Regions from separate parts of the Streptomyces sp. NBC_01268 genome, predicted to be linked through region 3. Evidence: riboswitches for the same ligand, from Rfam matches in the RefSeq annotation. Region 3 holds a riboswitch; each other region holds the start of a gene.
What was found. Region 3 has a riboswitch for cobalamin ahead of OG309_RS08820 (cobalamin biosynthesis protein). Riboswitches for the same ligand answer to the same signal wherever they lie in the genome.
Positions count from the first base shown of each region.

Region 1: linked by a shared signal. The riboswitch ahead of metE (5-methyltetrahydropteroyltriglutamate--homocysteine S-methyltransferase) and the one ahead of OG309_RS08820 (cobalamin biosynthesis protein) in region 3 are both predicted to bind cobalamin.
Region 2: linked by a shared signal. The riboswitch ahead of cobN (cobaltochelatase subunit CobN) and the one ahead of OG309_RS08820 (cobalamin biosynthesis protein) in region 3 are both predicted to bind cobalamin.

Region 1 is NZ_CP108454.1:7,654,058-7,658,957, forward strand. It holds gene metE (5-methyltetrahydropteroyltriglutamate--homocysteine S-methyltransferase) at 1-2,194, opposite strand, end outside; cobalamin riboswitch at 2,359-2,581, opposite strand; gene OG309_RS34245 (alpha/beta hydrolase) at 2,820-4,466, shown strand; gene OG309_RS34250 (LamG-like jellyroll fold domain-containing protein) at 4,556-4,900, opposite strand, start outside.
Region 2 is NZ_CP108454.1:3,967,673-3,972,572, forward strand. It holds gene cobN (cobaltochelatase subunit CobN) at 1-2,814, opposite strand, end outside; cobalamin riboswitch at 2,852-2,994, opposite strand; gene OG309_RS17600 (cobalamin biosynthesis protein CobG) at 3,157-4,410, shown strand; gene OG309_RS17605 (precorrin-8X methylmutase) at 4,407-4,900, shown strand, end outside.
Region 3 is NZ_CP108454.1:2,024,533-2,029,432, forward strand. It holds gene OG309_RS08805 (alpha/beta hydrolase) at 1-568, opposite strand, end outside; gene OG309_RS08810 (inorganic phosphate transporter) at 954-2,231, shown strand; gene OG309_RS08815 (hypothetical protein) at 2,248-2,469, shown strand; adenosylcobalamin (AdoCbl) riboswitch at 2,650-2,724, shown strand; gene OG309_RS08820 (cobalamin biosynthesis protein) at 2,778-3,770, shown strand; gene OG309_RS08825 (cobyric acid synthase) at 3,767-4,900, shown strand, end outside.

The sequences.
Region 1 (4,900 bases), 5.6 Mb from region 3:
CGGGGATCGCCTCAAGTCCCGCGCGGAGCAGGGCGGTGGCCTCCTCCGGGGACGGGACGCGGGGGGAGTGGATGTCCCAGACGCCGGGACCGGCCTCGCGGGGGTAGCCGTGGGCGGCGAGTTCGCGGGCGACCTGCATGTGGGAGCGGGCCGCCTCCAGGCTGATCACGTCGGCGTCGAGGTCGTCGATGGCCTGGACGACGTCGCCGAACTCGGCGTAGCACATGTGGGTGTGGATCTGGGTGTCGGGCCGCACTCCCGCGGTGGTGAGCCGGAACGACTCGGTCGCCCAGGCGAGATACGCCGGGTGGTCGGCCTCCCGCAGCGGCAGGGTCTCGCGCAGCGCGGGCTCGTCGACCTGGATGACGGAGGTGCCGGCGGCCTCCAGGTCGTTCACCTCGTCGCGCAGCGCGAGGGCCACCTGCCGGGCGGTCTCGCCCAGCGGCTGGTCGTCGCGGACGAAGGACCAGGCGAGCATGGTGACCGGGCCGGTGAGCATGCCCTTGACCGGCTTGGGCGTCAGGGACTGCGCGTACGTCGTCCAGCGCACCGTCATCGGCCGCGGACGGGAGATGTCACCGGCGAGGATCGGCGGACGGACGTACCGGGTGCCGTACGACTGCACCCAGCCGTGCCGGGTGGCGAGGTAGCCGTCGAGCTGTTCGGCGAAGTACTGCACCATGTCGTTGCGTTCGGGCTCGCCGTGCACCAGGACGTCGAGCCCCGCCTTCTCCTGGAAGGAGACGACCTCCTGGATCTCCGCCCGGATGCGCTCCTCGTAGCCCTCGTCCCCGATCCGTCCGGCGCGCAGGTCCGCGCGAGCGGCGCGCAGTTCGGCCGTCTGCGGGAAGGACCCGATGGTGGTGGTCGGGAGCAGCGGAAGCCCGAGGTGGGCCCGCTGGGCGGCGGCACGCCGCGCGTAGGACGGCGAGCGGCGGCGGTCCGCCTCGGTGACGGCCCGGACCCGGGCCCGGACGGCGGGGTCGCGGGTGAGGGGGGAGGCGGCGCGGGCGGAGCGCGCGCTCCGGTTGGCGGCCAGCTCGCCGCTGATGGCGTCGGTGCCCAGGGACAGGCCCTTGGCCAGGGCGACGACCTCGTCCGTCTTCTGCCGGGCGAAGGCGAGCCAGGCCAGGACCTGCGGGTCGACGTCCTCCTCGGCCGCGGCGTCGAGCGGCACGTGGAGCAGCGAGCACGAGGCCGACACGTCCACGTGGCCGGCGAGACCGAGGAGGGTGCCGAGGGTGGTGAGGGAGCTCTGCAGGTCGTCGACCCAGACGTTGCGGCCGTCGACCACGCCGGCGACGAGCCGCTTGCCGGGCAGGCCTCCGACGGCCGCGAGTCCGTCGAGGTTCGCGGCGGCGGGCCCGGTGAAGTCGAGGGCGAGTCCCTCGACGGGCGCCTTCGCGAGCACCGGGAGGGCGTCGCCCAGCCGGTCGAAGTAGGAGGCGACGAGCAGCTTCGGCCGGTCCCGGGCGGCGCCGAGATCGCGGTAGGCCCGTGCGGCGGCGGCGAGTTCGGCGGGCGTGCGGTCCTGCACCAGGGCCGGTTCGTCGATCTGCACCCACTCCGCGCCGGCGGCCCGGAGGTCGGCGAGGACCTCGGCGTAGACGGGCAGCAGGCGGTCCAGCAGGGTCAGCGGCTCGAACTCCGCCGCCACGCCGGGGGCGGGCTTCGCCAGCAGGAGATAGGTGACCGGTCCCACCAGGACGGGTCGGGCGGTCAGACCCAGCGCGAGGGCCTCGCGCAGCTCCGTGACCTGCTTGGCCGAGTCCGCCGAGAAGACGGTGTCAGGGCCCAGTTCGGGGACGAGGTAGTGGTAGTTGGTGTCGAACCACTTGGTCATCTCCAGCGGCGCCACGTCCTGGGTGCCGCGGGCCATGGCGAAGTAGCCGTCCGTCGCGTCGGCCGCCACGGCCTCCTGGTGGCGGCGGGGGATCGCGCCCACCATGACGGTGGTGTCCAGGACGTGGTCGTAGTACGAGAAGTCGCCGGTCGGCACTTCGGTGATGCCGGCGTCGGCGAGCTGCAGCCAGTTCGTCCGGCGCAGCGCGGCGCCGGTGTTCCGGAGGGCGTCGGCGGTGACGCGGCCCTTCCAGTAGCCCTCGATCGCCTTCTTGAGTTCGCGGTTCCGCCCCTGACGGGGGTAGCCGTACACGGTGGCCCGTGCTGCCGCGGCTGCGGACTTCGTGGTCACGGAGATCTCCTTCGCGAGATGAATCCCTGAGGTCCGGAGACCTGACGAGGGGCGAAGGGAGACCGGGAACAGGCGGATGCGCACGCGCGCAGCAAGGCACGCTCGTCCGCCTGTATGGTCGCCGACCCGCCCTCGAGGTCACCGGATGGCCGCGCGCGGAATCGTCCGCGTGCGGGCAACGGGCAGGTCTTCGGACTCGCGGGCACGTCCCGTCGTACGGGACTCCTACTGGCCGTCGCTTCCCAGGTCCGGTACGTCGGACCCAGTGCTGTGTGACGGCGGTCGTTCCCACTCACCGCTGCGGGGCAGTCCCGGATTCCCACCGGGTTCCCTCTTACGACGCATCCCGCCTGGCGGACGGGGCGAACCAGCTGCGCCCTCACTCTAGACCACGGGCCACACCGGCCGGCGGGTGAAGCCGGGCCCGGCACACCGGAGTTCACGTCGCGACCAGGCCGCAGGGGATCAAGGACCCTGTGGAGGTGGCTGGTTCTGTGCCATCGGTCAGGGTCGGGTCCTCCTTCAGGGGGAGATGATGCCGTCCTTCGGGGGGATTCCGGCAAGTCCCCTCTGAGCAAGGGTTCTTGGGACAGAACGTCCACCTCCCGCGAGGATCTCCATCACCGTGCGAAGCAGACGAACAGCGCCCGCCGTGGCCCTCGGCGCCATCGCGACGCTCCTCCCCGTTCTCACCCCCGCCGTGGCCTCGGCGGCCGGACCGGCGCCCCGGGCCGCCACCGCGACCACCGCCACCCCGTCACCCGACCCGCTCGCCCGCTACGGCCGGCAGAAGCCGCGCTGGAGTCGCTGCGACGCCGAAGGGCCGGCGGAGTACGAGTGCGCGACGATCGAGGTGCCCCTCGACTACGCCCGCCCGAACGGCCGCACGCTCGACCTCGCCGTGTCCCGGACGAAGGCGACCAGCGCCCGTGACCGGCGCGGTGTGCTGCTGCTGAACCCCGGCGGGCCCGGCGGATCGGGCCTCGACATGCCGGTCTGGATGGCGCCGATGCTGTCGGACGACGTGAGGAAGCGGTACGACCTGATCGGCTTCGACCCCCGGGGCGTCGGCCGGAGCAGCCCGGTGAGCTGCGGACTGAACGACGCGGAGACCGCGTGGCAACGCCCTTACAAGGCAGCGACGTTCAAGCGGGACGTCCAGTGGGCGCGGACCGTCGCGGAGAAGTGCCGGGCGCGGAACGGCGCCGTCCTGTCGCACCTCACCACCCGCGACACGGCACGGGACATGGACGTCATCCGCGCGGTGCTCGGCGAGAAGAAGATCTCGTACCTCGGCTACTCCTACGGCACCTATCTGGGAGCCGTCTACACGCAGATGTTCCCCAAGCGCGCCGACCGGTTCGTGCTCGACAGCGCGGTCGACCCGGAGCGGATCTGGCGCGGCATGATCCGGATATGGGCCGAGGGGGCGGAACCGGCGTTCACGCGGTGGACCGGCTGGGCCGCCGAGCGGAACGCGACCTACGGGCTCGGCGCCATCCCTGCCGAGGTCGGCGCGACGTTCTGGGCGCTGGTCGCCCGGGCGGACCGCGAGCCGATCGAGCTCGACGGCGTCGCCCTGACGGGCGACGACATCCGGCTCGGGTCGCGGGCCGTCTTCTTCGACGTGGCCTACGCCGCCGAGGCGGTCGTACGGCTCAAGGACGCCGCGGAGGGCCGGACCCCGGCGCCGGCGCGGCGCGGCACGCCGCCCGCCCCGGTACCGTCGGCCTTCGCCCGCGCGGCCGACGCCCCGGCCGACGCACCCGCCGTCCCGGCGGACAACATGGACGCCGCCTTCTGGTCCGTGGTGTGCGCCGACACCCGCGCGTGGCCGCGCGACCCGGAGCGGTACCGGCGCGACGCGATCCGCGACAAGCGCCGGTACCCGCTGTACGGGGACTTCGCGTCGAACATCAAGCCGTGTGCGTTCTGGCGGGGCGGGGCCGAGCCCGCCACCGAGGTGAACAACTCCGTCGCCGCCCTCGTCCTGCAGAACGAGTGGGACTCCCAGACACCCCTGGCCAGTGGGCAGGGGCTGCGCCGTGCGATGAAGGGGGCCCGGATGGTCACCGTCCTCGGCGGCCAGGGCCACGGCGTCTACGGCCTGGGATCCTGCGCGGACGCGACCGCCACCGCCTACCTGGTCACGGGCCGTCTGCCCGCCGGGGACCTCACCTGCCGGACCCCGGCCGACCAGGCCCACCGCTCCACCGGGCTCCCGCTGCCGACCCTCCCGCAGCGCCTCCCGATCGGGCAGGGCCGCTTCTGACGGCCCCCTGACCGGCCCTGAGGGCGGGACCCCGCGCGGCGGGGCCCCGCCCGCATGGGCGACCAGGGTTCACGATCCGCCGGTCGGGATCAGGCCGCGGGGGCCCTGAAGTGGCAGTTCGTGGAGATGGACGAGGTGGTCGTGCCGTCGGTGGTGCGGACCCGCCAGCCGTAGGCGTGGCCCGGGATCAGCTGGGGGACAGGGACGGAGACGGTGCCCTGGCCGCGGACCTTGGTGCTCGCCGAGCCGGCCGCGCCCATGGTGATCGGCTGGGGCTGGGTCTGGTCGGTGTTGTCCCAGACGGAGAACTCGGCCCACACCTCCTTCGACGGGTCCGGGTGCGTGACCTTCGCCGTCAGCGTCGGCGTGAGGGTGGTCGCCGTGCCGTAGTCGGCGCCGAAGGGATCGAGGTTCTGGTGGCAGCCCTGGGACAG
Region 2 (4,900 bases), 1.9 Mb from region 3:
GTCGAGACCCGCGACCAGCCGTACGGCGTCGTCGAGCAGCCCGATGACGTGCGGGAACGCGTCCCGGAAGAAGCCGGAGATGCGCAGCGTCACATCGATGCGGGGCCGGCCCAGCTCGGCGAGCGGGATGGGCTCCAGGCCGTTCACGCGGCGCGAGGCGTCGTCCCAGAGCGGGCGGACGCCCAGCAGGGCGAGCGCCTCGGCGACGTCGTCGCCCGCGGTGCGCATCGCGCTCGTGCCCCACAGGGACAGGCCCACCGAGGTCGGCCACTCGCCGTTGTCCGTGCGGTAGCGCTCCAGGAGCGAGTCGGCGAGCGCCTGGCCGGTCTCCCACGCGAGGCGGGACGGCACGGCCTTCGGGTCGACCGAGTAGAAGTTGCGGCCGGTCGGCAGCACGTTGACCAGGCCGCGCAGCGGCGAGCCCGAGGGCCCGGCCGGGACGAAGCCGCCGTTCAACGCGTGGACCGCGTGCGTGAGTTCGTCGGTGGTGCCGGCCAGGCGCGGGACGACCTGCTCGCAGGCGAAGCGCAGCACCGCGTGCACCTCGGCGCCGTACGCGCCGGCCACGGAGCCGATCGCGTCCACGGACCAGTCCGCCGCCTCCATGCCCTCGACCAGCTCGCGGGCCTTCGCCTCCGCCTCGTCGGCGGTGGTGCGCGTCGCCGCCGACTCGTCCAGGCCGAGCGCCTCGCGCAGGCCCGGCAGCGCCTGCGTGCCGCCCCAGATCTGCCGGGCCCGCAGGATCGACAGGACCAGGTTCACCCGGGCCTCGCCGACCGGGGCGCCGCCCAGGACGTGCAGACCGTCACGGATCTGCGCGTCCTTGACCTCGCACAGCCAGCCGTCGACGTGCAGCAGGAAGTCGTCGAAGCCGTCGTCCTCCGGCCGGTCCTCCAGGCCCAGGTCGTGGTCCAGCTTCGCCGCCTGGATCAGCGTCCAGATCTGCGCGCGGATCGCCGGCAGCTTCGCCGGGTCCATGCTGCTGATCTGCGCGTACTCGTCGAGCAGCTGCTCCAGGCGCGCGATGTCGCCGTACGAGTCGGCGCGGGCCATCGGCGGCACCAGGTGGTCGACGAGCGTGGCGTGCACGCGCCGCTTGGCCTGGGTGCCCTCGCCCGGGTCGTTGACCAGGAACGGGTAGACCAGCGGCAGGTCGCCGAGCGCGGCGTCCGGGCCGCAGGCGGCGGACAGGCCGGCGTTCTTGCCGGGCAGCCACTCCAGGTTGCCGTGCTTGCCCAGGTGCACCATCGCGTCCGCGCCGAAACCCCCGTCCTCGGCGCGGGCGGCGATCCAGCGGTAGGCCGCCAGGTAGTGGTGCGACGGCGGCAGGTCCGGGTCGTGGTAGATCGCGATCGGGTTCTCGCCGAAGCCGCGCGGCGGCTGGATGAGGACCAGCAGGTTCCCGCGGCGCAGCGCGGCCAGCACGATGTCGCCCTCGGGGTTGCGGGAGCGGTCCAGGAACATCTCGCCCGGGGCCGGGCCCCAGTGCTCCTCGACCTGCTCGCGCAGCTCCGCCGGGAGTTCGGCGTACCAGCGCTTGTAGTCGGCGGCCGGGATGCGGACCGGGTTGCGGGCCAGCTGCTCCTCGGTGAGCCAGTCCTGGTCGTGGCCGCCGGCCTCGATCAGGGCGTAGATCAGCTCGTCGCCGTCGCCGGAGACCAGGCCGGGGATGTCCTCGACCGGGCCGAAGTCGTAGCCCTCGGCGATGAGCCGGCGCAGCAGCGCCACGGCGGAGGCCGGGGTGTCGAGGCCGACGGCGTTGCCGATGCGGGAGTGCTTCGTCGGGTACGCGGAGAGGACGAGCGCCAGCTTCTTCTCGCCGTTCGCGATGTGCCGCAGACGGGCGTGCCGGACGGCGATGCCGGCGACGCGGGCGGAGCGCTCGGCGTCCGCCACGTACGCGGGCAGCCCGTCCTCGTCGATCTCCTTGAAGGAGAACGGGACGGTGATGAGCCGGCCGTCGAACTCCGGGACGGCGACCTGGCTGGCCGCGTCCAGCGGCGACAGGCCCTCGTCGTTCTCCTCCCACGCGGCGCGCGAGCCCGTCAGGCACAGCGCCTGCAGGATCGGCACGTCCAGGGCGGCGAGCGCGCCCGCGTCCCAGGCCTCCTCGTCGCCGCCCGCCTGCGCCTCGGCCGGCTTGGTGCCGCCCGCCGCGAGGACCGTCGTGACGATCGCGTCGGCCCCGCGCAGCTCGTCGAGGAGCTCGGGCTCCGGGGCCCGGAGCGAGGCCACGTACAGGGCCTTCGCCCGGGCGCCCTGCCGCTCGATCGCGTCGCAGAGGGTGCCGACGAAGGCGGTGTTGCCGCTCATGTGGTGGGCGCGGTAGTAGAGCACGGCGACGGTGGGGGCGCCCTCGGGCGTGTCCCCCGCGGTCCGCTCCAGCGGGCCCCAGGTCGGCGCGGGGGCCGGCGGCTCGAAGCCGTGGCCGGTCAGCAGCACGGTGTCGGAGAGGAAGCGGGCCAGCTGGCCGAGGTTGCCCGGGCCGCCGTGCGCCAGGTAGGCGTGCGCCTCGGTGGCGACGCCGACCGGGACGGTCGAGGCCTCCATCAGCTGGGCGTCGGGAGCCTGTTCGCCGCTCAGCACCACCACGGGCTTCCCGGCGGCCAGGACCGTGTCGAGGCCCTCCTCCCAGGAGCGCAGGCCGCCGAGGAGGCGGACGACGACGAGTTCGGCGCCGTCGAGGAGGGCGGGGAGGTCGGCCAGCGGCAGCCGGGCCGGGTTGGCGTACCGGTACTCCACCGGGCCTTCGGCGGCGTTCGCCGCGCGGGCGCTGAGCAGGTCGGTGTCGGAGTGCGACAGCAGCAGGAGCATGGCGAGCTCAGGGCCTTCCTCGGGGTTGTCCGCGCCCCGGGTGGTCGTATGGACGGCGGGAGTTCCTGACTCACCGCCCCGAAACTCCGGACCGGCTCACAGTGGCGGGACCGCGCCGGATTCTCACCGGGCTTCCTCCCCGGGGTCCTGGGACCCCATGCCGTCTGCATCCTAGATCGTGAGCGGGCGCGGCGGGGGAGAGCCGGGGGTCGGGCGGATCACACCGGGGGACCGGGCCCCGGTCACGGCGGCCCCGGGCCCCGGTCGTGGCCGGCTCCGGCCCCGGTCGTGGCTGGTTCTCGGCAGGTGGGAGCGGATCCCGCCGTGGGTATGCTCGCCGCCATGTCGGCCACCCCACGCACCTCGCCCGAACCGGGCGAACCTCTCATACGGGACCGCGGCGACGCCTGTCCGGGTGCGCTGCGACTGCACGCGGCGGACGACGGGCGGCTCGCCCGACTCCGGCTGCCCGGCGGGCGTTTGACGGAGGCTCAGGTCCTGGCGCTGGCCGACGCGGCCGAGTCCCTCGGGGACGGCAGCATCAGCATCACCTCGCGCGGCAACGCGGAGCTCCGCGGGCTCGGCGAGGGCTGCGGCGCCGAGCTGGCCGCGCTGCTCGACCGGGCCGGGCTGCTGCCCTCGCCGAGCCACGAACGGGTCCGCAACATCGTCGTCTCTCCGGCCGCCGGACTGGACGGACTCGGCGGCGCCGAGCCGCAGTTGTGGGCACGGGAACTGGACGCGCTGCTGTGCGCGGAGGCGTGGACCGCGGCGCTCTCCGGACGCTTCCTGTTCGTCCTGGACGACGGGCGGGGCGACGTCGCGGGGCTCGGCGGGGATGTGACCTTGCTCGCAGAAGGGCCTCCCGCGGGCGGGGACGTCCGCGCCCAGCTGCGCCTCGGCCCCCAGGCCTTCCGGGTCGCCGCGACCGACGCCCCGCGCGCCGCGCTCGCCGCCGCCGACGCCTTCCTGCGGGCCGCCGAGACCGCCGGGACGGGCGCCTGGCGGGTGCGGGAACTGCCCGAGGGGTGCGTGCCCGACCTGGCGGCCGCCCTGGCGCGCGCCGGACTCGCCGCGGAGCCCGTCCCCCACCCCGTACCGCCGCTGCCCCAAGGGGACCCGCCCGTCCCGGGGCCGCTGGGCGCGGACGCCCTGTACGTCCTCGCGCCGCTCGGCCGGCTGACCGCCGTCCAACTGCGGGCGCTGCTGCCGGCCCGCGAGGTGCGGTTCACGCCCTGGCGCGGTGCGGTGGTCGCCGCGCCGCCCGGCCGGCTCGCCGCGCTCACGGAGCTCGCCGCGTACGGCCTGATCACCCGGCCCGACGCCCCCGGCACCGGCGTCGGGGCCTGCACCGGGCGGCCCGGCTGCGCCAAGTCCCTCGCCGACGTGCGGCGGGACGCGGCCCTCGCCCCGCACGGGCGGCTGCCCGTCCACTTCTCCGGGTGCGCACGCCGCTGCGGGCACCCGCACGGCGCCTGGGTCGACGTCCTCGCCACCGAGGACGGCGGCTACCTGGTCGACGGCGTCCCCACCCTCCGTACCTCCCTGTCCGAAGCGGTCGCGGCGGCCCGCGGCCCGGCGACCCCCACGAGATGAGCGAGAGCAACAGGATGTTCGAGTACGAGAAGGACGGCGCGGAGATCTACCGCCGCTCCTTTGCCACGATCCGCGCCGAGGCGGACCTCGCGGGCCTGCCCGCCGACGTCAGCCAGGTCGCCGTGCGGATGATCCACGCCTGCGGCATGACCGACCTCGTGCGGGACATCGCCCACTCCCCCGGCGTCGTCGCCTCGGCGCGTGCCGCCCTGCGTGCGGGCGCGCCGATCCTGTGCGACGCCCAGATGGTCGCCAGCGGGGTCACCCGCAAGCGGCTGCCCGCCGACAACGACGTGGTCTGCACGCTGTCCGACCCGTCGGTGCCCGCGCTCGCCGCCGAGCTGGGCACCACCCGGTCGGCCGCCGCGATGGAGCTGTGGCGGGACCGCCTGGAGGGCTCGGTCGTCGCGATCGGCAACGCGCCGACGGCGCTCTTCCACCTCCTGGAGATGATCGCGAAGGGGGCGGGCCGGCCCGCCGCCGTGCTCGG
Region 3 (4,900 bases):
AGGCGGGGACGAGGACGGGGACCTGCCGGCGGTGGAGGAAGGGAACGAGGTTGAGGGCGTGCTCGCGGGTGGCGCCGAGGCCGTGCAGGGCGATCACCCAGGTGGAGTGGGCGCCGGGGACGAGCCAGGCGGGCAGGTTGCCGAGTTCGCCGGGGATCTCGACGTCCTCGTACGGCAGGCCGAGGGCGGTCTCGGGGGTGCCGCAGTGGAGCTGCGGGGTGAAGCGGACGCGGGCTCCGGTGGAGAGGGTGCCGAGCTCGACCCGTTCGAGCCGGCGCACCACCGTGTCGGCGGTGTGCGGGACCCGGTCCAGGACGGGTCCGACGACCGCGTGCAGTCCGGCGGCCTCGATCCCGTAGGTGCCGGGGCGCAGGGAGGCCAGGCTGCGGGTGAGGGTGATCCGGCCGGGCCCGCTGGCGTGCACGGTCAGTCTGGGGTCGCCCGGGAGGGGGCGTCCGGACGGCACCTTGAGGGCGGCGTCGCTGGCGTACCGGCCGGCCGCCACAGCGGCCGCGCCGACACCGATCACTGTGGTGACGGCAGCTGCCGTCGCTGTAGCCGGGCGCACGCTCCCAGTGTCGGCAGAGGGCGGGAAGGCTGCCACCGGACGGACCTCCCGACGAGTGACATGGCTCTCGTCGGAGGGGTCGTCCGTACGGCTGACGGGGTGCGCGCGGGGTCGGCCGGCGGGCCGTGAGGGGTCCATGGGACGGAACGGGTGGAGAGGGGTGGAAGGGGTGGGAGTCGCATGCGTCCTGGTACGGCAGGGCTTACCCCGGGTCGCACCCTGACCGCATGGTGGACAGCCGGGCGGTCCGGGACGGTTCCGGGGGCGGAAATGGAATGCCGGGACCCCGGTTGGGGACACCACACAGCCCGATCCAGTTCATCTTCCGTTCACCCAGGTTGCGTACGTTCGACGAGCCACTGACGTCAAACGATTGCCTGGGTAAATGGAACACATCACGCTGCTGCTCGCGATTGTGGTCGTGACAGCTCTCGTGTTCGATTTCACGAACGGTTTCCACGACACCGCCAACGCGATGGCGACGACCATCTCGACCGGTGCTCTCAAGCCCAAGACGGCGGTGGCCATGTCCGCCGTGCTGAACCTCGTCGGCGCGTTCCTGTCCGTGGAGGTCGCCAAGACGATCTCCGGCGGGATCATCAACGAAGAGGGCATTCGTACAGAAGTGATCTTCGCGGCGCTCGTCGGCGCCATCCTGTGGAACCTGCTGACCTGGCTGCTCGGTCTGCCGTCCAGCTCCTCCCACGCCCTGTTCGGCGGCCTCATCGGCGCCGCCGTGATGTCGGCCGGCTGGGGCGCGGTCAACGGACCGACCATCGTCACCAAGGTCCTGATCCCCGCCGTCGCCGCCCCGATCGTCGCCGGTCTCGCCGCGATGGTCGCCACCCGGCTGACCTACCGCATCGGCGCGAAGGCCGAGACGAAGGCCACCGCCAAGGGCTACCGGGCCGGCCAGATCGCCTCCGCCGGTCTGGTCTCGCTCGCGCACGGCACCAACGACGCCCAGAAGACGATGGGCATCATCACCCTCGCCCTGGTCACCGGCGGCGTCCTCGCCCCCGGCTCCAACCCTCCGATGTGGGTCATCGTCGCCGCCGGTGTGGCGATCGCGCTCGGCACCTACCTCGGCGGCTGGCGCATCATCCGCACCATGGGCAAGGGCCTCACCGACCTCCAGCCGCAGCAGGGCTTCGCCGCCCAGACCAGCGCCGCCACGGTCATCCTGGCCTCCTCCCACCTGGGCTTCTCGCTCTCCACCACCCAGTCCTGCTCGGGTGCCGTGATGGGCGCCGGCCTCGGCCGCAAGGGCGGTGTCGTCCGCTGGTCGACCGCCACCCGGATGTTCGTCGCCTGGGGTCTGACCCTGCCCGCCGCGGGCGTGGTCGGCGCCGGTGCCGAGTTCCTCACCAAGCAGGGCCCCTGGGGCATCGCCGCCGTCGCGGTCCTGCTGGTCGCCGGTTCCGGTGTCATCTGGTCGCTGTCCCGTCGCAAGCCGGTCGACCACAACAACGTCACGGCCGACGACCTCGACGCCGCCCCCGCCGAGCCCGCCGGCGTCGTGACCACCGCCATCGCGGCCGTCACCCCGCCGCCGCCGGCCGGCTCCGTCGCCGCCGTCGCGGACACGGACCTGAAGACCACCATCCCCACCCCGGGCCCCACGGACCCGGCCGCTCCCCCGGCCCCCGCCGCCGCGGTCTAAGGAACTGGAACCAAGCATGAAGATCGACTGGGCAGCCCTCGGCTCCGTCTTCGGAGTCAGCCTCGTGGCGACCGTCGCCCTGGTGGGCCTCTTCACCCTCGGTGTCATGGGCCTCTCCAAGCAGGAGGAGGCGGCCGCGAGCGGCGGCTCCGCCGGCCTGGCCCGCACCGGCGCCTACGCCTGCTTCGCCCTGTGCGCGGCGGCCGTGGCGTACGGCATCTACCTGATCGTCATCTGACGCGCTCCACCGAGCGTCGTCCGACGCACGGGCACGACGGCCGGGCGGTCCGCACCACGGGTGCGGACCGCCCGGCCGTCGTGTCTGTGGCGCTCCGCACAGTGACCCGACGCAGGTCAAGGGTGAGTTGACGGCTGTTCGCGCAGCGTGGTGGACTGCCGGGGCCATTACGGCGGCAGTAGAGGAAGTCCGGTGCGAATCCGGCGCGGTCCCGCCACTGTGACCGGCCCCCCGGGGCCGGGAGTCAGGAACTCTCGCCGCCGGTCACGTCGATCCAGGGCGCGGACCCTGAGTGAGGACAGAGCGCCATGCCCGGCCGCGGCCTCAGCTTTCCCGGTACCACCGGCGCCTCCGGTGCCACCCGAGTCTTCGCGTACGGAGCGGCCGCCGGCCTCGCCGTCGACCTGCTCGCGGGCGACCCCCGCCGCGGCCATCCCGTCGCCGCCTTCGGCCGGGCCGCCGGCGCGGTCGAGGAGCGCCTGCTGCGCGACCACCGCGGCTGGGGCGCCCTGCACACCGCCGTCTGCGCCGGCTCCACCATGGCGCTCGGCGCCCTGGCCGCCCGTACGGTACGGGGCAGCCGCGCCGCCACCGTCGCCCTGACCGCCGCCTCCGTGTGGGCCGTCGTCGGCGGTACGACCCTGGGCCGCGAGGCCCGCGCGATCGGCGGGGCGCTCGCGGCCGGGGACCTGGAGGTCGCCCGGGAGCGCCTGCCGCACCTGTGCGGGCGCGACCCGCACTCCCTGGACGGTCCCGCGATGGCCCGCGCGGTCGTCGAGTCGGTCGCCGAGAACACCTCCGACGCCGTCGTGGGCGCCCTGTTCTGGGGCGCCGTCGCGGGCGTGCCCGGCCTGGTCGGCTTCCGGGCGGTCAACACCCTGGACGCGATGGTCGGCCACAAGTCACCGAAGTACCGCCGCTTCGGCTGGGCCTCGGCCCGGCTCGACGACCTCGCCGGCTGGCCGGGCGCCCGGCTCACCGCCGTCCTCGCCACCGTCGCCGGCGGGAACCCGCGCGGCGCGGCCCGGGCCTGGCGCGCCGACGCGGCGAAGCACCCCAGCCCCAACGCGGGCCCCGTGGAGGCCTCCTTCGCGGGCGCGCTCGGCGTACGGCTCGGCGGGACGCTGGCGTACGGCGGCCGGATCGAGCACCGGCCCGTCCTCAACGGGGCGGGGCGGCCCGTCGAGGTCGCCGACATCGACCGGGCGGTACGCCTGTCCCGCCGGGTGACCGGACTGACCCTGGCCGCCTGTGTCGGCGGCCGGATGATCGCGAGCGCGCTGAAGCGGAGGAACGCATGAGGGGTGGGGGGCTGCTGGTCGCCGGGACCACGTCCGACGCGGGCAAGAGCGTCGTCACGGCCGGCATCTGCCGCTGGCTGGTCCGGCAGGGCGTCAAGGTCGCGCCGTTCAAGGGGCAGAACATGTCCCTGAACTCCTTCGTCACCCGGGAGGGCGCCGAGATCGGCCGCGCCCAGGCCATGCAGGCGCAGGCCGCCCGCGTCGAGCCCACCGCGCTGATGAACCCGGTGCTCCTGAAGCCCGGCAGCGACCGCTCCAGCCAGGTCGTGCTCATGGGGAAGCCGGTCGGCGAGATGAGCGCCCGCGGCTACCACGGCGGGCGCCAGGCGACGCTCTTCGAGCCCGTGATGGCGTGCCTGGAGGAACTGCGGGGCACGTATGACGCCGTGATCTGCGAGGGGGCGGGCAGCCCGGCCGAGATCAACCTGCGGCGCACGGACATCGTGAACATGGGCATCGCGCGGGCCGCGAAGCTGCCCGTCGTGGTCGTCGGCGACATCGACCGGGGCGGGGTGTTCGCCCAGTTCTTCGGCACGACGGCGCTGCTCGCACCCGAGGACCAGGCGCTCGTCGCCGGCTATCTGGTGAACAAGTTCCGGGGCGACGTGACGCTCCTCGAGCCCGGTCTCGACATGCTCCACGGGCTCACCGGACGCCGCGCCCTCGGTGTCCTGCCGTACGCGCACGGGCTCGGCATCGACGAGGAGGACGGCCTGCGGGTCTCGCTGCGGGGCACCGTCCGCGAGTCGGTGGTGGCGCCGCCGGTCGGCGCCGACGTGCTGCGGGTCGCCGTCTGCGCCGTCCCGCTGATGTCCAACTTCACCGACGTGGACGCGCTGGCCGCCGAGCCGGGCGTCGTGGTCCGGTTCGTGGACCGGCCCGAGGAGCTCGTCGACGCGGACCTGGTCGTCGTGCCCGGCACCCGCGGCACCGTCAAGGCCCTCGCCTGGCTGCGGGAACGCGGCCTGGCCGACGCGCTGGCCCGGCGCGCCGCCGAGGGGCGCCCGGTGCTCGGCATCTGCGGCGGCTTCCAGGCGCTCGGCCAGCGGATCGAGGACGAGGTGGAGTCGAGGGCCGGCGTGGTCGACGGGCTCGGGCTGCTGCCCGTGCGGGTGCGCTTCGGCGTCGAG